Linked DNA regions of Zymomonas mobilis subsp. mobilis ATCC 10988. The main gene of each other region encodes a partner of the protein of the gene in region 2 in a complex. Links are inferred from orthologs where the notes say so. Each region holds a gene or a part of one and is shown on either strand. Other genes may lie near its edges. The genes, in order: clpA and clpS.

Region 1 (10,803 bases), 520 kb from region 2 along the record:
AACCGCCAAACGATATCTTCACAACTCAAGGCCTGTTCCGTCAATTCTTCCGGTTTAATAGTTTCACCCAAAAGACGGACATGATCCCAGTCAGGATTATCAAGTCCCTGATGGGTCAATCTTGGGGCATTCGTTTCGTTTTTGGGGAGATGCTGTAACAACAACCCGCCAGATATCCATCCGCGGCCATTTTCGGGTGGCTTTACAGCGATCCGAATTAAGGTCGGAATTTGATCAGACTGGGTAAAATAATTTTCGACAGCCTTAGAGAGAGACTCTCCGGTCAAGGCAACGATACCCTGATAGCGTTCACGGCTAGCCGATTGATCGAAAATAATAGCGAGATAGCCTTCACCCACAATGTCAGTCAGAGAGGGTTTTTCAGGTAAGGCAGCCTCTTTTTCCGTATTAAATTCAAGATAGCCGCGAATAATATCATTTTTGAAATCGCAAACCAACAGGTCAACCGCGCCTCCTTCGGCACGGATTTGCAGTGTAAGCTGACTATCTTTTTCATCTAACAGACTGCCTAGCAGAGCTGTCAAGGTCAAAGCCTCTGCCAAGAAAGAAGCCAGAGACTGCGGATAATTATGATTGGAAAGAATTTTGTCCAAAACGCTATTCAGACGCACCATTCGGCCTCGGGCATCCAAAGCAGGCAGCGTAAAACTCAAATAGCGATCGAGATTTTCAGAAGGACTATTCTGGATATTCTCACTCATTTTTACCTCGCATCCTCTGACCCATAAAAAGTAAGCTGACAAAAAGATGCCAGCTTACTTGAAGGGTGATACCCCTTGCCGGAATAAAGCAAGGGAACATAGTTAATTTCAGGCTATGTTAGGGTATTTTATAATAACCCTAATGACCAAAGCAGAACCGACTTCTGGGCATGGAGCCGATTTTCGGCCTCATCCCAAACCACAGAACGAGAACCGTCAATAACAGCATCGACGACCTCTTCACCGCGATGGGCGGGCAAGCAATGCAGGAATAAAGCCTGATCGCCAGCCTTTGCCATCAAGGCTTCATTAACCTGATAAGGCTGCATAGCGGCCATTTTTGCTTCAGCATGCGCCTGCCCCATGGAAATCCATGTATCGGTTACGACGACATCCGCGCCTTTGACAGCTTCATCGGGATCATCGGTAATAACCACATCGCAGCCTGCTTTACGCGCCGCTTCGATAAATTTCGGATCAGGTTCATAACCATGAGGGCAAGCCGCGATAACAGAAAAGCCCATAAGGCCACTGGCTTCGATGATGGAATATAACACATTGTTACCATCACCCAGCCAAGCCCAACGTGTGCCTTCCACTTTACCCTTATGCTCTATCACCGTCAGCATATCTGCCATAATCTGGCAAGGATGGGATAAATCCGTCAAACCATTGATAACCGGAACTGAAGCATAACGCGCCAGTTCTTCGATTTTCGCATGGTCATCGGTGCGGATCATGATCGCATCAATAAAGCGGGATAATACACGAGCCGTATCGGCAATGGTTTCACCGCGACCGATTTGGGTCGATCCGGATTCCATAACGATGGTGCTGCCCCCAAGCTGTCGCATTCCGACATCAAAAGACACTCTTGTCCGGGTTGAATTTTTCTCAAAAATCATCCCGAGAATAGAATCTTTTAACGGCGCATCGGCATCAACCCGTCCTTTTGGCCAGCCTTTTCGCGCCTGTTTACGCGCCAAAGCATCCGCGAGCATAGCTTTCACAGCATCTGCACCAGCATCAGCAAAATTCAGAAAATGACGACGTTTTATTGAATGGGGCACAGTAACCACCTTTATTCTATGGCCGAAAAATCAAGCCGCTTGAGCTGGAGCATAGCTTTTCAAGCCAGCTTCCAGTTTTTCCATGAATTCATCGATATGTTTTTCTTCGATGACCAAAGGCGGCAAGATACGGATAACATTATCCGCCGCAGCCACCGTCAGAAGGCCATGATTGTCACGCAAATGCGCAACAACATCACGAGACGGAACCGATAATTTTAAACCACGGATCAAGCCACGACCACGGGCTTCAAGGCAAAGCTCGGGGTATTTTTTGACGATTGTTTCCAGCTTTTCAGCCAGAATGTTACCCATTTTCTGGACATGGTCGAAAAAGCCATCTTCCAGAATGATATCAAGGATGGACTGACCTGCTGCCATTGCCAGCGGATTGCCACCATAGGTTGAACCATGCGTGCCGAATACCATACCTTTTGCAGCATGTTCGGTTGCAAGACAGGCACCTAATGGGAAACCACCACCGATACCTTTGGCAACGGCCATAATATCCGGCTTGATGCCATATTGTTCATGGGCAAAGAAAGTGCCGGAACGGCCATAACCGCACTGGACTTCATCCAGAACCAACATCAATCCTTTTTCGTCACAAATGCGACGCAGGCCTTTCATGAATTCATCTGTTGCTGGACGGATCCCACCTTCACCCTGAATAGGTTCAACAAGGAAACCGGCTGTCTGATCATCAACCGCTGCTTCGGCTGCCGCCAGATCATTGAATTCTACGACTTGGAATCCGGGCAATAACGGTTTGAAACCATCGACCATTTTGGGCTGATTGGTTGCCGAAATCGTACCCATCGTCCGACCATGGAAGGCATTGGAGAAAGTAATCAGCTTAAACCGTTCAGGATTTCCATTGGCGTAATGGAAACGACGTGCTGTTTTAATCGCACATTCAATAGCTTCGGCACCGGAATTGGTGAAGAATACGGTGTCGGCAAAGCAATGGCTTAATAAACGCTTGGCAAAGGCTTCACCCTGCGGCGAACCATACATGTTTGAAACATGCATCAAGGTTGCGGCCTGTTCTTGAATGGCCTTGACCAAATGTGGATGACCATGCCCCAGAATATTAACAGCAATACCTGAAGCAAAATCCAAATAGCGTTCGCCTTGCTCACCGAAGAGATAGCAGCCTTCGCCTCGAACCGGACGGACGGCACAACGAGGATAGACAGGCATTAACGGCGTTATGGCCATAGTTATTCTCCCTATCAACTAGGCCGGGCGCTGGCATAAGGCCGCGTCAGGCATAGAAAATCTAACCAAGAAAAAAAGGCAGCCAATAGGCTGCCAATAGTCAAAATTTATACGCACAGGATTTCCAAGGTGCAACCCGTATCACCTAACTTTTTTCAGAAATCCTGCCTTCTTTTTGATACGAGGAAAATCATCTTTTCCCCGTATCCCATCGCTTTCATCCCGTTATCGAAATTATGAACGATTCCTCGGGAAAGGAATGGTTGGCGTAGGCCGACGATCACGGCGCGGTAACTGCGCCTGATAGGCGACAGAACAATGTTCGAGGCAATAAGGGAAGCCCGGATTGACCGGCTTGCCGCAAAAATGGAAATCAGGTTCCCCCGGATGCCCCATTGGCCAACGACAGATCCGGTCAGTCAGATCCAAAAGCGAAGTTTTATCCGCAATTTCAGGTGACGGTTTGGCCGGAACAAGGCGGCGCGGTGGTGCCGGTGGAATGGGAGCCGTCTGTTCACCCGGAACCTGACGCTGGAATCCACCAGGGCCGATAGAACGGATAACAGGTGCCGGTTCAGTTTTTTTCTCGGCCACAGCGGGTGGTGCCACAGCTTCTACAGCTTTCACGCTTTTGACGGTTTCTTTTTTATGAAGCTCTTTACGCGCTTCGTTGACAACCGGCGCGACCGTCGGATTTTTGCTTACCGAAGGCGTTGCCTCTTCTTTTTCTTTATGCCCATGATCGGCAGCTTCAGCATGATCGCTGTTTTTCACAGGAGACGGGCGCGCCTGTAACCCTAAACGATGGGCTTTCCCGATCACAGCATTGCGGCTGACATCGCCTAGCTTTTCTGCAATCTGGCTAGCGGTATCGCCTGCTTCCCATAGTTTCTTAAGCTGCTCAATTCGTTCTTCGGTCCAGGCCATTTAACTCCTCACGATCTCTTAATCCATCAACCCGACAAGCCGGTTATTTCCACGTTATCCCGATTAAGGGAATGTAAATTCTTTCTGACTCCAGACGATTCCAAGCAGGAACCCACTTGCAGCTAAAGCCAACAAGCTTTAGCGAACAGATATGGTCAAACTGTCTTCTGCTAGTCAACGCCCTTTTGGTAAAGCCACAATAGCTTCTATCAATTGGGAAGGTCTTTATGCCCTCTATGTGAAGGAGGTAAGACGCTTCTTCAAGGTTCAGATGCAGACAATCTGGGCTCCCGTTGTCTCGACTTTGTTATTTCTGGTCATTTTTACCGTTGCATTGGGAGGCGGGCATAAAACGTTGGGTTGGGACTTTGCTGCATTCGTTGCCCCCGGCCTTATTGCCATGGGCATGATGCAAAACGCTTTTGCTAATGCCAGTTTCTCACTTTTAGTGGGTAAAATGCAAGGGACTATTTTAGATTATCTGATTCCGCCTATCGGTACCAAAGAAATTATTACCGCTTTAACCGGTGCCGCGATGACACGGGCTTTTCTGGTCGGTTTCTTTTTATGGGTAGCGATGGCCTTCTGGCCAAACGTCCATTACATCCCTAATCATCCCTTTGCTGTCCTGTTATTCGGCTTTTTCGGGGCGATGATGCTGGCGTTAATCGGGCTGCTTACATCCATATGGGCAGATAAATACGATCATGCAGCCTCGGTCTCCAATTTCGTTATTCAGCCGCTTGCCCTTCTTTCTGGCACTTTTTATTCTGTTCACAGCCTCCATGGCTTTTTCTACTGCTTCAGCACATGGAACCCGTTCTTCCATGTTATCTCCGGCTTCCGTTATGGTTTTTTGGGGGTAGCCGATGCCAATATTTTTGAAAGCGCCGCGATTGTGATCGCCATTGATGTTATTCTTGGCGGTATCGCTTATCTCCTGATAGCGCGGGGCTGGAAACTCAAATCCTGATATTGCCCAATACTTAAGGTCACCCATAATAAAAAGCGGGTTCGAGAGAACCCGCTTTTTTTAAAGAACGATAACCTTACGCTATAAGGTCAGGATTCATCCAGTGTTTCACTGGCTTCTTTCCCTTTTTTCGGCTTCTTGCTCACAGAAGGCGCTCCTGGGACGATTTCAAAGCTTGGCTCATTCTCTTTCAGATGAACCTTGACTTCGCCGCCATCAACCAACTTTCCAAAGAGCAATTCTTCCGCCAAAGGCTGTTTGATCTTTTCTTGGATCAAGCGTCCCATAGGACGAGCGCCATAGAGACGATCATAGCCTTTTTTGCCTAACCATTCGCGAGCTTCATCATCAAAGGCAATGTCGACTTTGCGATCAGCCAACTGGATTTCAAGTTCAAGAATAAACTTGTCCACCACTCGCTGGATCATTTCCGGCGACAGATAGCCAAAGGGAACCACCGCATCCAAACGGTTGCGGAATTCCGGCGAGAACATCGTTTTAATAGCCTCGAAATCCTCCCCTTCCCGCGTCAGATCACCAAAGCCGATCGTTTCGCGAGCCATGTCAGAAGCACCGGCATTGCTGGTCATGATTAAAATGACATTCCGGAAATCGACCGTTTTTCCATGCGGATCGGTCAGTTTACCGTTATCCATCACCTGCAATAAAATATTGAACAGATCAGGATGTGCCTTTTCAATTTCGTCCAGCAACAAAACAGAATGCGGATTCTGCTCGATTGCATCGGTCAACAAACCACCCTGATCATATCCGACATAGCCCGGAGGCGCACCGATCAAACGGCTAACCGAATGACGTTCCATATATTCGGACATATCAAAGCGTTTCAGCGGGATACCCAGCAAGGAAGCCAACTGACGGGCAACTTCGGTTTTACCAACCCCCGTCGGACCTGAAAACAGATAGCTACCAATCGGCTTATGCATTTCCCGCAAACCGGCACGGCTTAATTTGATCGCCGAAGCCAAAGTCTTGATGGCTTTATCCTGACCAAAGACAACCCGCTTCAAATCGGTTTCAAGATTGGCCAAAATCTGGCTATCATCATTCGAGACCGTTTTCGGTGGAATCCGCGCCATCGTTGCGACGACAGCTTCCACATCCTTGGCCAAAATGACCTTCCGTCTTTTGGAGGGCGGTAACAGCATTTGCGCTGCGCCCACTTCATCAATCACGTCAATAGCCTTATCCGGCAGCTTGCGATCATTGATATAACGGGCAGATAATTCTACCGCCGAACGAATGGCATCCGAGGTGTAACGCACGCTATGATGCTCTTCGAAGGAAGGCCGCAAGCCGTTCAGAATTTTGACGGCATCTTCGACAGTGGGTTCGACAACATCAATTTTCTGGAATCGACGTAATAAAGCGCGATCCTTTTCAAAGTGATTGCGAAATTCCTTATAGGTGGTCGAACCAATACAACGGATAGTCCCACTGGACAAAGCCGGTTTCAAAAGGTTAGAGGCATCCATTGCCCCGCCCGAGGTTGCACCAGCGCCTATAATCGTATGGATTTCATCGATAAACAAAACAGCTTTCGGCTGTTTTTGCAGTTCGGTTACGACGGCTTTCAGTCTTTCTTCAAAATCCCCACGATAACGGGTGCCAGCCAGCAATGCCCCCATATCCAAAGAATAGATGACGGTATCCTTCAGGACTTCCGGCACCTGATCTTCAATAATTTTACGGGCAAGGCCTTCTGCAATCGCGGTTTTGCCGACCCCCGGATCACCCACATAAAGCGGGTTATTCTTGGAACGACGGCACAATATCTGAATTGTGCGATCAACTTCGGCAGAACGACCGATCAAAGGATCAATCCGTCCAACTTCAGCCTTTTCATTCAGATTAACCGTGAATTGCTTCAAAGCGCTTTCGTTCTTTTTAGAAACCTCGGATGGTCGCTGCTGGGTCTTTTCTTCTTCGGCTTGATTATCCGCCGCGACACCGCCCTTTCCAACACCATGGCTTAAAAAGCTGACAGCATCCAATCGGCTCATATCCTGCTGTTGCAGAAAATAGACGGCATAGCTCTCTCTTTCGGAGAAAAGGGCGACCAAAACATTGGCACCCGTCACTTCATCCCGACCGGAAGACTGGACATGCAAAATAGCCCGCTGGATCACGCGCTGGAAACCGCTCGTAGGAGAAGGATCACTGTTGCCTTCTATTTTCAAAGCATCCAGTTCGGTATCGAGATACGTCGTAAGAGAACGCTTCAATTCTGCGAGATCGACACCGCAACCCGCCATCACTTGCGAAGCATGTTCATCATCAATCAAGGCGAGCAACAAATGCTCAAGCATGGCATATTCATGATGACGACGGCTGGCGATAGCCAAGGCATTGTGAAGTGTTTGCTCAAGGGCTTTGGCAAAAGATGGCATATTCCCACTCCCTATTCCTGATGCATCGGATAAAATCAGATGCCTAAATAAGCTCGTCTTATCGAGTATATTGGTATGGCATGATTATTTATCAATACAATGAATTATCAATAATCGAAAAATAAACAGTTACAATTTTTAGAATTTGAAAGGCTATCGATCCGGCTTTTTGTTGCCGCCTGTATGTCGGTTTCAGCCATCAAATACTCCTCGGATGAAAACAAGATAGAGCCAGAACAGCCCGCAGGACAAAACAGCCCCAAGTCTATCGCTTTCGCCATATGTTTTCAGGGACAGTATGATTCCACGGAAAAGGAGGGTTCACGTTCCGCTATCAGGAGTCAATAGATGTCTTGGTAAGAGGAGGAAAAGATATCACCAGATTAATGGCTTGCTGACCTAACGTGGTTATCAGCAAGAATAGAGATAATTTAAATTAGAAATCACAAAAGAAAGAACAGGCCTTATTTCAAAATAAAATGACCGCTATCAAATAATAAAAACCTTCTATTTCAAGGGAAATATCCGAATAAACAGGAATATATCTTCTTAAAATTGGGGAGATATATTTATTATGAGGAAATAAAATGAAATATAAATAAGCCCTATCAGAATTATTCTATGAAGGAATAATGATCTTAATATAGGAAGGATAGTGGTTTATTTTAAAGGAGGTTTTGATTGGATGCCCCGTGTGGATTCGAACCACAATTGACGGAGTCAGAGTCCGTAGTCTTACCTTTAGACGACGGGGCAACTTTCGAGCTGCGAACTAATGCTATCTGGTGGTAGTGTCAAGCCTCTTTTTTAAAATACTTCTATTTTTTGTTCCCATTCGCTTTATGCCGACCACGGATAATTAGACCTCCAATGCTTGCCGCCAGCCCCCCGTATCTATACTATCCCTTGTAACAAATCGGTAATTTTGCCGTTTAATCTACCATTAGGACAGGACGATCATGGCCCCACCTCTATTCAGGGCCGTTCCGACTTTTAGACAACGGTCGGGCGGCCGTTATCTGACCGATTCCAGTTTAGTGGCCAGCCCCCAAAATACGTTTAACCTGACTCGTCCCCGCGTTTATGGTGCGCTTGATCTTGGCACCAATAATTGTCGTCTGTTGATTGCTCGTGCTGAAAAGCATGATTTTATGGTCGTTGATGCCTTTTCCAGAATCGTTCGTCTTGGGGAAGGTTTGGCGGCCAGCCATCGGCTTTCCGATGCGGCTATTGATCGCGCCTTGGCTGCGCTTAGTGTTTGCGCTGAAAAATTAAGAAAACGGAATGTTTTCTTGGCACGTTCGGTCGCTACAGAAGCTTGCCGCCGCGCCTTGAATGGTCGCAATTTTGTGCAGCGAGTTTACAAAGAAACAGGCCTATTGCTGGAAATCATCTCGGCAGAACAAGAAGCTCAGTTAGCGGTTCTTGGCTGTCATATGCTTTTAACAGAAAAAGACGTTCCTTCCCTGATTTTCGATATTGGCGGCGGTTCGACAGAACTCATTCTCACCATGAGCGACCATAATGGCCCCAAAGTGCTCGATTGGGTTTCCGTGCCATGGGGGGTTGTTTCCCTGACTGAAAGTCTGGGATATCGCGGAAATAGTCTAGCAGACAGGAAGCAGGCCTATCAGGCGATGAAGGAACAGGTCAAAAAACTGTTTCTTTCTTTTTCTGACCGCCTCAAAAAACAAAGGCTCACCCCACGCAGCTTGCTTGGGACAAGCGGGACAGTCGCCACATTGGGCAGTATTTATCTGGAATTGCCGCGCTATGATCGCCGCATGGTAGATGGATTGATCGCCCCAACGGCGGCATTACGCCAGATCAGTAAACAGCTTTCCTTAATGTCGATTAAAGAAAGGGCGAAAATCACCTGCATCGGGGAAGATCGGGCAGATTTAATTGTTGCTGGCTGCGCGATTTTAGATGCCATTGTTGAAATATGGCCAATAAATGCGGTTCATATCGCTGATAGGGGTATCCGCGAAGGTATATTGCGTGACCTGATTGCCCGTTATGGCTATTGCAGCAGACCCTTTAACCAAGAAAGATTTCTATGAAAACGCCGGGACATCAAAGAGTAAAAACAGCCAGAAGGCGAACTGCCGCTTCGACCCGCTGGTTAGAGCGCCAATTAAACGATCCTTATGTTCAGAAAGCACAAGCCGAAGGCTATCGCTCACGCGCGGCGTTTAAATTGATAGAATTGGATGAACGCTTTTCTTTGCTCAAAAATGCCAGACGTATCATTGATCTGGGGATCGCTCCCGGTGGCTGGAGTCAGGTAGCCAGAAAAAAAGCACCTCAAGCTAAAATCGTTGGGATTGATCTTTTGGAAGCCGCGCCCATTGAAGGCGTCACCATTTTCCAAAATGACTTTACCGACCCAGAAGCCCAGAAAAAACTTATCGAAGCCTTGGGTGGTGCTGCTGATCTTGTTTTATCCGATATGGCTGCAAATACTATCGGTCATGCCCAAACCGACCATTTAAGAACGATGGCTTTGGTTGAAGAAGCCGCTGTTTTTGCCAGCGAAACCCTTCGTGAAGGCGGCTCATTTGTTGCCAAAGTTTTGGCCGGTGGCGCGGATAAAGACTTGGTCGCTTTATTGAAACGCCTTTTTGGTCAGGTAAAACATGCAAAACCCCCCGCCAGCCGCCGGGAATCTTCGGAATGGTATGTTATTGCCCAGAATTTTCGTGGTGAAGCCTATCAAGGTTAAGTTAACATTTGAAATTTTTAGACAAAAAAATCGATTTCTGTAATAAATTTTATTGAAAATAATCCAGAGTCCCGTAATATCCACTCTAATATCTTGTGAGAAAAATTACTCTTTACGCCCTAATAAAATAACAATCTATATATTCAGCCTGCCTATCAAGTAAATCTGTCTCCAAAAAGAGCGCTTTTGATAGAGCAGGCGGATCAGGAACCGCCTGTCATGCTTACCAAAAATAAAGCCGTCAAACATGGCAGGCGTTATTTTCCACGACAGAAAACGGTTCTTCTCTACCGGCTGCGGCACCGCCTCAAAAATTACTTTATTCAGCTTGGAATTTTAAAAAATCACGCATCCAATATCAGATATTGTAAATTCAATATAAAGTTTCAGACGATTTTAACGTTATCTTTAATGTTCACTTTTATCTCGGTGAACAATTATTCCTTGTTGAAGATTTTAATAAATTACTTCCACAAAAGTAATCTTATTATAATTGTGCTGGCGGTAAGTTTTTGCAGTATGCTACTCTTTGGGCACCATTGCCGGAAACATAAGAATAAGACCAGTTTACCTCCAAATCCGACCAATTTGTTCCGATTTTTAGCTCAGCTCATTTTTGTTATTTTTATAACCATTCCGGTTTGCCTTTATACCAATGCCGATCGGAACAGTATTTTCAATGATATTATTTTTCCTTTTATCCCGACGATCATTTTTGGTTTTTTCTGCATTTACCGCCTAAAAATAAGCTCTT
Region 2 (10,613 bases):
TCATCAACGATTTTTAAAATGGCTTGAGCTGCTCTTTTCTCTGACTTTTCGTCAGAAAGATCAAAGCTTTGATTGAACAAGGCTTCTTGCACCGGCTTATAGATATCCATATGGCGCTGACCACTTTTGGCTAAAGCCTGATCAAGATTGTCTATATCAGACAATACATCTCCCGTTTTCCAATGAAGGTAATTAGGATCATTTTGCCATTCGACATTATGGCTGTTCATGAAAAGGCTGGGACGCGGGTAATAGAGGAATTCGTAAATCTGGCTAGAAACATCACCGAGATAAATGTCCGCCGCCATTGTATAGGTCATATCATTGGAAGCCGCGCTTCCAAGATCAATATGGATATTCGGCGCATCCCAGTATTTTTGAGCAATCTTTCCCGGTTTTTTGAGCCGTAACTGATCAATCGTCAGAACAAAAGGGCGATGAAACAGCATGACATGCGGTGCAAAAATCAGATTATAGCGGTCACTTTTATAGAAATAATCCAGAATTTTACGGCCATCCTCATACCATGAAGAAAGATGCGGAGCAGGGTGGGGGTTATATAAGACTGTAGGACGACCATTGGCTTGCATCGGTAAAAGACGCGGCTTTTCGGGTAAAAGACTAAATTTGGGATAGCCAATAATAGAAATTTTATCGGGATTAACCGCAGCGTCTTTGATAAGGCGATCTCTGATTTTGGAGCCTGAGACCAAAACATGGTCGAATAAAGCACTCATCTTATCAAAACCGACGGCTCTGTCGCCTGCGCCATGGCGGGTGTGGATAATTTTTAGATGATCGAGATGGTAGCGGCTTTTGAGAATAAGCGATGTTTTTTCTGAAACAACTAAAATATCCAATGACCGAAAAAAATCGAGATTATCCTTATAGATACCCAATTTTTTAACAGGCAGGAATTTTTCAAATGTATATGCCGCCAGTCTTGTCATCGGGCTGACCGTTTTTAACTCAACAATGTTGATATCCGGTTTATGGAGCTTTTCAGCAAGCCGTCTGATTTCTTTGGTGATGATATCATTGGTTGTTGCAATAACAATATCGAGATTGGGCGCTAGCTCCATAAGAGCTATGGCCGTCGGTAGTGCATGAGCAATTTGATGTGCCTGATCGTGATTAAATAAAAATGCAACTTTAATCGATTCAGAGGCCATGCTTTAAGTCATCCCTAAAAACAGGAGTTCCGCATAAAGATTTTGTTCGGATCATCTAAAAAATTGAATGTTATCAAATCTTTGCTGATCGCGACTGTTTATCCATTTTGCTATTCTTCTTATGTCATTGCTATGTAAAAGAGAAAAAAGCCTATTTTATGACAAAAAGTATAAAATTTTAAAAATATAAATAAATTTATATAATATAAATATATTATGTATTTTTTATATATTTTTAAAATATAGATAATCTATTTTAATTGTTGTTGGCAGAAAATAGATAATAAAAAACCGGACATATCTATTAAAATAGAGATATCCGGCTTCTTATTACTTAAAAAAGAAAAGAGAAATTAGGCTGCGCCGCTAGCGGCTTCCAGAGGTTTAAATTTTTTCTGATAAATATTGGTCAGTGTTTCTGCGAGTAAGTGGAATTCTTTCTCGCAAGGACTACCTTTACGCCATACCAAAGAAATTGTTCTGGAAGGATATTGAGACGCTAATGGCCGTGCATCAATATGGGTGTTATCCAGCAAGCCAGCATCTATCGCCATTTTCGGAAGCAGGGTAATCCCAAGACCATTATCAACCATCTGCACCAGCGTGTGCAAAGAGGTACCCATCATGGTCGCTTCTGCCCGTAATTCGGGACGGTTGCAGGCCGCAAGGGCATGATCTTTCAGGCAATGGCCGTCTTCCAATAACAACAGCCGTTTTTCGTCGATCTGATCTGGTGTAATAACATCAGGCAGATGGGCTTGTTCCCCTTGAGGGAAGGCCACATAAAGCCGATCTTCGAACAGATCAACCGAGGCAATATCCCCACAATGATAGGGTAAAGCCAACAAAACGCAATCAACATGACCACGATGAAGAGAATCGCAAGCGGCGTTTGTTGTTTCTTCCCGAAGGAAGAGTTTCAACTCTGGCCATTCCGCTCTTAAATCGGGCAGGATACGCGGCAACAGGAAGGGGGCAATGGTCGGAATAACGCCCATCCGCAGTTCACCACAAAGTGGTTTTCCGGCAGCCCGCGCCATATCGCTTAATTCTTCAGCTTCGCGAAGCACACGTTGTGCTTTTTCCGAGATACGTAATCCCAGCGGAGTAAAACGGACTACGCGGCGTGTTCTTTCGACCAGCGTAACTCCAATCAGAGACTCAAGCTCACGCAGTCCTGCCGACAAGGTTGACTGGGTCACGAAACAGGCATCGGCTGCCCGTCCGAAATGTCCGTGATCCTTGAGGGAGACCAGATACTGCAGTTGTTTGAGCGTAGGGAGGTAAGTTGTCATGATTGTCCCTCTCGATCAATGCAAGCTTCATAATCAATTTGATCACAGAAGAGCAACTGTTATTTATAGTATCAGTTGTAAAACAAATATGACCTTACGATAGCTTGTGACTGTGTGTTTGATTGAATAGCTTTAAGATTGTAACAATATAGCTAATATCAATCATATTTTAAAATATGGGAGTATTCATAATGCTTACTGTTGGTGATAAATTTCCCGCTTTGAAATTACCTGTTCAGCAGGGTGTATCTGCCTTGCCGAATGGTGAAACTATTGACCTTGGCGAAACAAATGGCAAGTGGAAGGTCGTCTTTTTTTGGCCGATGGATTTCACTTTTGTCTGCCCGACCGAAATTGTGGGCTATAACGATATCAAAGAAGACCTGTCTTTGCGCGATGCCGTTCTGATCGGTGGTTCTTGTGATACCGCTTTCGTCCATTACGCTTGGCGGAAATCTGACGAACGTTTGGAGAATGCTGACTTCCCGTGGATTGCAGATAATTCCAAAAAGCTGGCCTCTGCTTTGGGTATTGTGAATGAAGAAGCAGGCGTTGCCTATCGCGCAACCTTCATTGTTGATCCGAACAATGTCATTCAGCATGTGACGGTCAACTCTTTGAATGTTGGCCGTAATCCGGCAGAAGCCTTGCGCGTTCTGGATGCTTTGCAGACCGATGACCTTTGCCCTTGCAACTGGCATAAAGGCGAAGAAGTGCTTGATCCTAAAGCCTAAGCCTGAATTCTATTCTCACTTTTACGAAAAGCAGCTCGATCATCTCGGGCTGCTTTTTTTGTGGGCTTTAGATGACAATGGATTTGCAAAGAAATAGGTGTTTCTCGCTTTTTAGAATAAAATTTTTCGTTTTTTATAGTCAAAGATAGATTTTTTTTCTAAAACCATTCCTGCTTCTTGCTGCCACTTTTATACCCAGCAAGCAGGCATATGGGGGAGTTGATATTTTTTCCATTTCTCCGATGGATCAAATTTTTATGAAAAGAGCTATTTTCGATTATAGGAAAGGCGCAATATAAAAGAAGCCTTGTCGAACATCTCTCTTTTCAAAGAGAAGCCGGTTTATGTTCAATTCTTTTGTTTCTTATCTTGAATCCATTAAAATGCGTGACCCTGCGCCACGCTCGCGTTGGGAAATCCTGCTTTATCCGGGTGTTTGGGCTTTGGTGCTGCATCGTTTGGCTCATTGGCTCTATCAAGGCGAATTGTATTTTCTGGCTCGGATTGTGAATCATTTTAGCCGTTTTCTAACCAGTATCGATATTCATCCGGGTGCCAAAATAGGCCGCAATTTCTTTGTTGATCATGGTTTCGTCGTGATCGGTGAAACTGCCTGCATTGGCGACAATGTGACACTTTACCAATGCTCGACCCTTGGCGGTACTGACCCTTCCAATGGTATCGGTGGAAAACGCCATCCGACTCTTTGTGATGGTGTTATCGTTGGGTCTGGCGCTCAAATATTGGGGCCTATCGAAATCGGTGAAAATGCGCGTGTCGGTGCCAATGCGGTGGTGACGCGTGATGTTGAAAAGAATGCCGTTATGGTAGGAATACCGGCACGCTCTATTCATGAAGATGCCGCCGCCTCGAAAGTCGAAAAACCGAAAACCGAATTTGTGCCTTATGGGACGCCCTGTGACGATTGTCAGGATCCTAATCTTCAGGATCTTCAAGCCCTTCATACAGAAATAGATGCTTTAAAAGAGAAAATTGCCAGTTTTATGATGTCTCAAAAAGCGGGCTTATCTGAAAATTCCGATAAAAATCTGCCGATGGTTAATCCTGATCAGATTCGTCTTGATAAAAAAGACGGTAAAGGCTCTTCCGCGGAATGAGCAGTATTACGCCCATTGCACCTATGCCGCGTTATGCGGTTCAGGTGGGTTTTACCCGACCTGAAATTTTGCGATTGATGGATCTCTATGGGCGTATGGTGGCGGCAGGGCATTGGCGTGATTATGCTCTCAGTTTTGAGACGACAAAGGCCAGTTTCTCTGCCTTTCGCCGCACCGCAGAACGACCGGAATATCGGGTCGAAAAACAACCTGCGCTTCGACTAAAACAAGGTATGTGGATTCTTTATGGTGAGGGCGGTCAAATTTTGAAACGGTCGCATGAATTGGTCAATATTCTTGCTCCAATTGAGCGGCGTTTAATCAAGTTGATTGCTGACTAGGCTCAGGACTCATTCTTTGAGATAGAAGATGAAACTTGCTGCGATATGGATTGCTGACATGAATGTGTGAGCGCACCGGTCGTATCGTGTTGCGACACGCCGCCAGTCTTTGAGCTTTGCGAACATATTTTCGATGAGGTGACGCTTTTTATACAGATGCCAGTCGTAAGGCGGCTTTGATTTCCGGTTCTTCTTCGGCGGAATACAGGCGGTGATATTCCGGTCTGCGAGAGACTGTCTGATTTTATTACTGTCGTATCCCCGGTCCCCGAGAATTTCTTGTGTTTCTTCCGGCAGATTTGCCAGCAGAACATCCGCGCCTTTGAAGTCACTGACCTGACCTGCGGTCAGATGCAGCCGGACAGGGCGGCCCTGACTATCGCATACAGCGTGAAGCTTTGAGTTCAGTCCGCCTTTCGTGCGTCCGATATGGCGGGGAAAAGCCCCTTTTTGAGCAGGGAGGCCGCTGTCCGGTGTGCTTTCAGATGTGTTGCATCGATCATCAGACGCTTTGAACGGCCTGCCTGCTCCGTCAGGGCGACGAAGATCCGGTCAAAGACACCCAGGCGGCTCCACCGGATAAACCGGTTGTATAAAGTCTTGTGCGGGCCATACGCTTTCGGGGCGTCTTTCCACTGAAGGCCGTTGCGGATCACGTAAACGATCCCGCTCAGGACACGACGGTCATCGACACGCGGCACACCATGCGCCAGTGGAAAAAACGGCTTAATCCGTTCCATCTGGTGCTCAGACAGCAAAAACACGTCACTCACAGCTTCACCTCCATCGGTAAACCTGTGAATCACAACAGCCCGCTCAACTCAAGAAATTAACAGGTCCTGAGCCTAGTAAGACCTAATCCTGATTTGTATTTGTTAAAATTTTATTAAAAATTCGAGCTTTTTCTTGTGTCTATTTCCTTTCTGCTGCATGAACAGAGATAGGAATAACTGCTAGGGAAAAGGCTGTAGTGTTAGAAAATACCGATTCCGGTTTTCATCTGTCTACCAAAGGGCGGTCTCATACACTCTATATTTTGCCTTTATTATTGGCCATTCCTGTAGGTTTGTTAGCGCAGGCTTCGGCTTTTCATCAGAAATATTCTATCTATGGCCACTGGCAACATATTCAGGAATCCCAAGCGGATTTTGTGAATACGCATGATGCTTCATCTATTACGGTAAAATGCGATAAAGCCGCACAGCGTCTGGTCTTGACCTTTAATGGTTATTCTGATTCCGCTTTGCATATTACTGCTCGCGGTTTTTCTGAAAATTATACCCTTATTCCAGATGAAAAAGGGAAGATGACGTTGGTCTTTAAACCCCATGATAGCTTCATCAAGAAACTATCTTCTGGCACGACTTCAGTGAGCTTTGAAGGCAACAAGCCAAAAAAATGGGTAATGCAGAATAACCGTCAGCTTTTCCGCATTACCCAATATTGCTGGAGTTAGGCCTTATTCAGCGGCAATGCTATCATTGCCTTGAATACCCAGCGACGTAAAATAGCGTTTAATGTTACGGGCAGCTTGACGAATACGATGTTCGTTTTCGACAAAGGCCAAGCGGACATAGCCTTCACCCTTTTCACCATAGCCGACACCCGGAGCAACAGCGACTTTTGCGTGGGTGAGCAACTGTTTAGAAAATTCTAAGCTGCCCAAATGCGCTAATTCTTTTGGAAGCGGTGCCCAAGCAAACATCGAAGCCTTGGGCGCTGGGATCGGCCAACCGACCCGCGTAAAACTTTCGACCATGACATCGCGCCGTCTTTTGTAGAGTTCGCGATTCTTTTCAATGATGTCTTGAGGGCCATTGATGGCCGCAACCGCGGCTGCCTGAATTGGCGTAAAAGCGCCATAATCAAGATAGCTTTTGACGCGGGTGAGGGCAGCGATCAGCTTTTTATTACCGACTGCAAAGCCAATACGCCATCCCGCCATAGAATAGGTTTTGGATAAAGAGGTGAATTCAACCGCAACATCTTTTGCACCCGGAATCTGAAGAATTGAAGGCGGAGGATTGCCATCAAAATAGATTTCAGAATAGGCAAGATCCGATAAAACCCAGATGTTATGCCGACGAGCGAAATCAACCACGCGTTCGTAGAAAGCAAGATCGGCGACTTCGGCCGTTGGATTCGACGGATAACCGATAACCATGGCGCTTGGTTTGGGAACCGTGAAATTGATAGCGCGCTCAAGGTCTTTAAAGAAATTTTCATCCGGCGTTGTCGGAATAGAGCGAATCGTTGCACCCGCAATAATAAAACCGAACATATGAATCGGATAGCTGGGGTTCGGTGCCAAAATGACATCACCCGGTGCAGTAATTGCCTGCGCCAGATTGGCTAGTCCTTCTTTCGATCCCAAAGTGACAACGACTTCACTTTCGGGGTCAACGTCAACACCGAAACGACGCTGATAATAAGCTGCCTGTGCTTTTCTTAAGCCCGGGATGCCGCGTGATGCAGAATAGCCATGGGCATCCGGTTTATTGGCAACTTCTGCCAATTTATCAATAACATGGGAGGGGGGTGGTTGATCCGGATTGCCCATACCAAGATCAATAATATCCTCTCCTGCCGCTCGTGCCGCGGCCCGCATCGCGTTGACTTCAGCGATCACATAAGGGGGCAAGCGACGGATACGGTAGAATGGCTCGGACATTTTAACTCCTTGGCCGAATAAGAATAATGGGTTCTTTGTTTTAAATACGCTTTTATTCGGGGAGCACGACTATAGGATTTTCTCGGAAAGATAGTAAGATGCTATTAGAGATTTTAAAAAAAAACTGCTTGAAAATTTTATATTATCAAAAGGCTTTTCCAAGATATTTTTTATCGTTTTTTATGAATAATCCGCGCTCGGTTATCTTGTTTATGATAAAGAGCAGTGTCATATCATTGACAAAATTTTTAAATCCAAAATTGGCGGTCATCTCTTTTTGATAACCAGAGTTCTGGCGCGCCATCCAATCTATTGGAAAATGATAATCCGGGGGTTTTATGAGCGGCGACAAGGATTTTGACAAGGATAGTGATGTTACAGTCATTACCCGCACCACGCCCCAGACAAAAAAACCGCAACCCTACAAGGTTTTAATGTTGAATGACGACTATACGCCCATGGAATTTGTGGTGCTTTGTCTTCAGCGTTTTTTCCGTATGGGTATTGAAGATGCTACCAAAGTCATGTTGCAGGTGCATCAGCGCGGGGTCGGTATCTGTGGCGTCTTTACCTATGAAGTAGCAGAAACAAAGGTCAATCAGGTTGTTGATTTTGCCCGTCAGCATCAACATCCGTTGCAATGCACTTTAGAAAAAGCCTAACCTTGTTTTCTGGCAGGCAAGAGCGACAGAAAAGATTGTAATTTTCTCTGTCATTCTAGGCTAAATGCTTGGCGCTGCGCGTGTTTGAAGATAGAAACGAGCTTATGGATCGTATCAAAATTCGCGGTGGCCATCGCTTGAAAGGCCGAATTCCTGTTTCCGGCGCTAAAAATGCCGTTTTGGCGTTAATGCCTGCCAGTCTTTTAACCAGTGACTCTTTAACGCTTATCAATCTTCCGCGCCTCGCGGATGTGGATAGCTGTTGCCATTTGTTGAATGAATTAGGCGTTTCAACAATGGTAGCTCGGAGTAAGGGAGATCATCCCGGGCGTGAAATTACGCTGACGGCGGATACTATCGCTTCGACGGTTGCCCCTTATGATATCGTTCGTAAAATGCGCGCTTCGATTCTCGTTTTGGGGCCTTTATTGGCAAGAGAAGGCGAAGCAACGGTTTCGCTCCCAGGCGGCTGTGCTATCGGTAACCGTCCGATTGATTTACATCTTCGGGCTTTGGAAGCTTTGGGTGCCGAAATTGAGCTGACGGCGGGATATGTTCGGGCAAGAGCGCCGGATGGCGGTCTTCGAGGCGGTATCATCAGCTTTCCTGTGGTTTCGGTTGGCGCCACTGAAAATGCGATTATGGCAGCGGTGTTGGCACGCGGTGAAACCGTGATTAATAATGCCGCACGCGAACCTGAAATTGTCGATCTTTGCCAATGTCTTATGGCCATGGGTGCTAAAATTGACGGTGTCGGCAATAGCCGCCTTGTCATTCATGGTTGTGACCGACTGCATGGGGCGACCCATGTGGTTATGCCTGACCGTATCGAGGCAGGTAGTTATGCCTGTGCCGCAGCTATCACCGGTGGCGATGTCTTGTTGCAGGGTGCCAGATCAGCGGATATGGCCGAAGTTTTGGTCGAACTGAAAGAAAGCGGCCTCAATATTTCGGTGGAAGAAGACGGTATCCGTGTTCAGGCCGATGCCCCGTTAAAAGGCCTAACTTTATCGACAGCGCCTTTCCCCGGTTTCCCAACCGATATGCAGGCACAATTTATGGCGATGCTGGCCTTAGCTCAGGGCACCAGTGTTCTGACTGAAACCATCTTTGAAAATCGCTATATGCATGTGCCAGAACTCGTCAGGATGGGTGCCGATATTCAGGTAAAAGGACGGGTCGCCGTTGTAAAAGGTGTCTCAGGATTGGTCGGTGCCGAAGTGATGGCGACCGATTTGCGGGCTTCGATGAGCTTGATTATCGCGGCTCTGGCCGCCGAAGGCGAAACGCAGGTTCACCGCGTTTATCACCTCGATCGTGGCTATGAACGTTTAGAAGAAAAACTATCTGCTGTCGGTGCTGATATCGAACGTGTCGGCGGATAAAGCCTTAAAAGGGCTGGAATATTTTCAGCCCTTACCTCTCTCCAAGGGGATAAACGGACAGGCTCCATTATCCCTATTTTATATATCGGGTAACTAATGACGGAATCTTTGGATTTAGACGATCATAAAAATGACTTGCCTAAAAAAGAGGCAATAATACCCGAACAAGACCCCTATGATCAGCTCGATCCAACGGCCAAGGCCGAGGCGATCCGTCGTTTTCATAAACAACGGTTGGTTTTGCTTCTTATGGCAGCGGTTGCATGGTTACTATCTGCTGTAAGCTGGCGTATCGCGCCTTTTGCACATACAATGGGGCTGCCTCGATTGATCTGGGCGCCTACGGCTTTGACCTTTTTTGTTTTCTGGTCGCGTATGCCACGCAGTTTACGAAATTTTGTTATTCGGTCGATAGTTTTTCCCAGATTGAAAACCCTTTTTCTGGTAAGGGATTTTCTGTTGCCTTGCCTATTTTTCGGGCTTTCTCTCTGGTCAGTAGGACACGCTTTTCATGGGATGCAAGGGGGGCATATGGGATGACCATCGAAATCTATAAGTCTTCTGTCCTTTCTGGGATTTCTCATGGCTTTTTGGGACGTCAAGGCGGTGTTTCTACAGGTATCTATAAAAGCCTGAATATTGGTTTGGGCACGCAGGACAGTCGGGATCATATTTCTGAAAATCGGAAACGGGCAGTTGAAGCGGTAGCCCCCCATGCAACGCTGGTTACCCTGCGGCAAGTTCATTCTGCCAAGGCTGTTTTTGTTGAAAAAGCGGTTCTCGATGATCAACGCGTTGAAGCCGATGCGATGGTCACTCATCAGCCTCATTTAGCTTTGGGTATTTTGACGGCTGATTGCGTACCCGTTTTATTTGCAGATACAGTTTCCGGCCTTATCGGTGCGGCACATGCGGGTTGGAAGGGGGCTGTCGCTGGTGTAACCGATGCCACGATCGATCTTATGGTCGAAAAAGGTGCGCTACGGCATAATATTGTCGCGGCAATAGGCCCCGCCATTCAACAGGCCTCCTATGAAGTTGATGATGGCTTCTATCAAAGATTTGTTGCGGATAATTTAGGTAATCAGGCCTTCTTTTTAAAAGGCCGTGATGAACATTGGCAGTTTGATTTACCGGCCTATGTTGAAAAACGCCTTAAAAAAGCGGGATTAGGCATGATTAGTCGTTCTTCGTTGGACACTTGTCAGAATAGCGAGCAGTTTTTTAGCTATCGT

Evidence for each region.
Region 1: the proteins of clpS (region 2) and clpA are in contact, whole or in part, in a solved structure (PDB 1LZW), measured with the Escherichia coli proteins. The link is inferred for Zymomonas mobilis subsp. mobilis ATCC 10988 from one-to-one orthologs.

Annotation. Positions count from the first base shown.
Region 1 is NC_017262.1:1,106,391-1,117,193, reverse strand. What follows is about bases 4,664-7,677. They hold clpA (ATP-dependent Clp protease ATP-binding subunit ClpA), read right to left. Parts: upstream 7,325-7,677; coding sequence 5,003-7,324; downstream 4,664-5,002. Other genes in these bases: ZMOB_RS04880 (ABC transporter permease), read left to right, coding at 4,664-4,913. In the rest of the region: Hsp33 family molecular chaperone HslO, read right to left, coding at 1-722; argF (ornithine carbamoyltransferase), read right to left, coding at 851-1,792; ZMOB_RS04890 (aspartate aminotransferase family protein), read right to left, coding at 1,823-3,013; ZMOB_RS04885 (GcrA family cell cycle regulator), read right to left, coding at 3,248-3,940; more of ZMOB_RS04880, read left to right, coding at 4,092-4,663; ZMOB_RS04865 (Ppx/GppA phosphatase family protein), read left to right, coding at 8,284-9,387; ZMOB_RS04860 (RlmE family RNA methyltransferase), read left to right, coding at 9,384-10,049. UniProt on the Escherichia coli protein: ATP-dependent specificity component of the ClpAP protease. It directs the protease to specific substrates. It has unfoldase activity. The primary function of the ClpA-ClpP complex appears to be the degradation of unfolded or abnormal proteins.
Region 2 is NC_017262.1:1,619,855-1,630,467, forward strand. Bases 6,508-9,331 are described here. They hold clpS (ATP-dependent Clp protease adapter ClpS), read left to right. Parts: upstream 6,508-7,669; coding sequence 7,670-7,993; downstream 7,994-9,331. Other genes in these bases: ZMOB_RS07345 (LL-diaminopimelate aminotransferase), read right to left, coding at 6,508-7,331; murA (UDP-N-acetylglucosamine 1-carboxyvinyltransferase), read left to right, coding at 8,098-9,331. Also shown: ZMOB_RS07310 (hypothetical protein), read right to left, coding at 1-1,172; ZMOB_RS07315 (LysR substrate-binding domain-containing protein), read right to left, coding at 1,526-2,467; ZMOB_RS07320 (peroxiredoxin), read left to right, coding at 2,659-3,201; serine O-acetyltransferase EpsC, read left to right, coding at 3,546-4,319; ZMOB_RS07330 (DUF2794 domain-containing protein), read left to right, coding at 4,316-4,660; ZMOB_RS07340 (beta/alpha barrel domain-containing protein), read left to right, coding at 5,631-6,116; more of ZMOB_RS07345, read right to left, coding at 6,120-6,507; more of murA, read left to right, coding at 9,332-9,378; ZMOB_RS07360 (hypothetical protein), read left to right, coding at 9,475-9,918; peptidoglycan editing factor PgeF, read left to right, coding at 9,915-10,613. UniProt on the Escherichia coli protein: Involved in the modulation of the specificity of the ClpAP-mediated ATP-dependent protein degradation.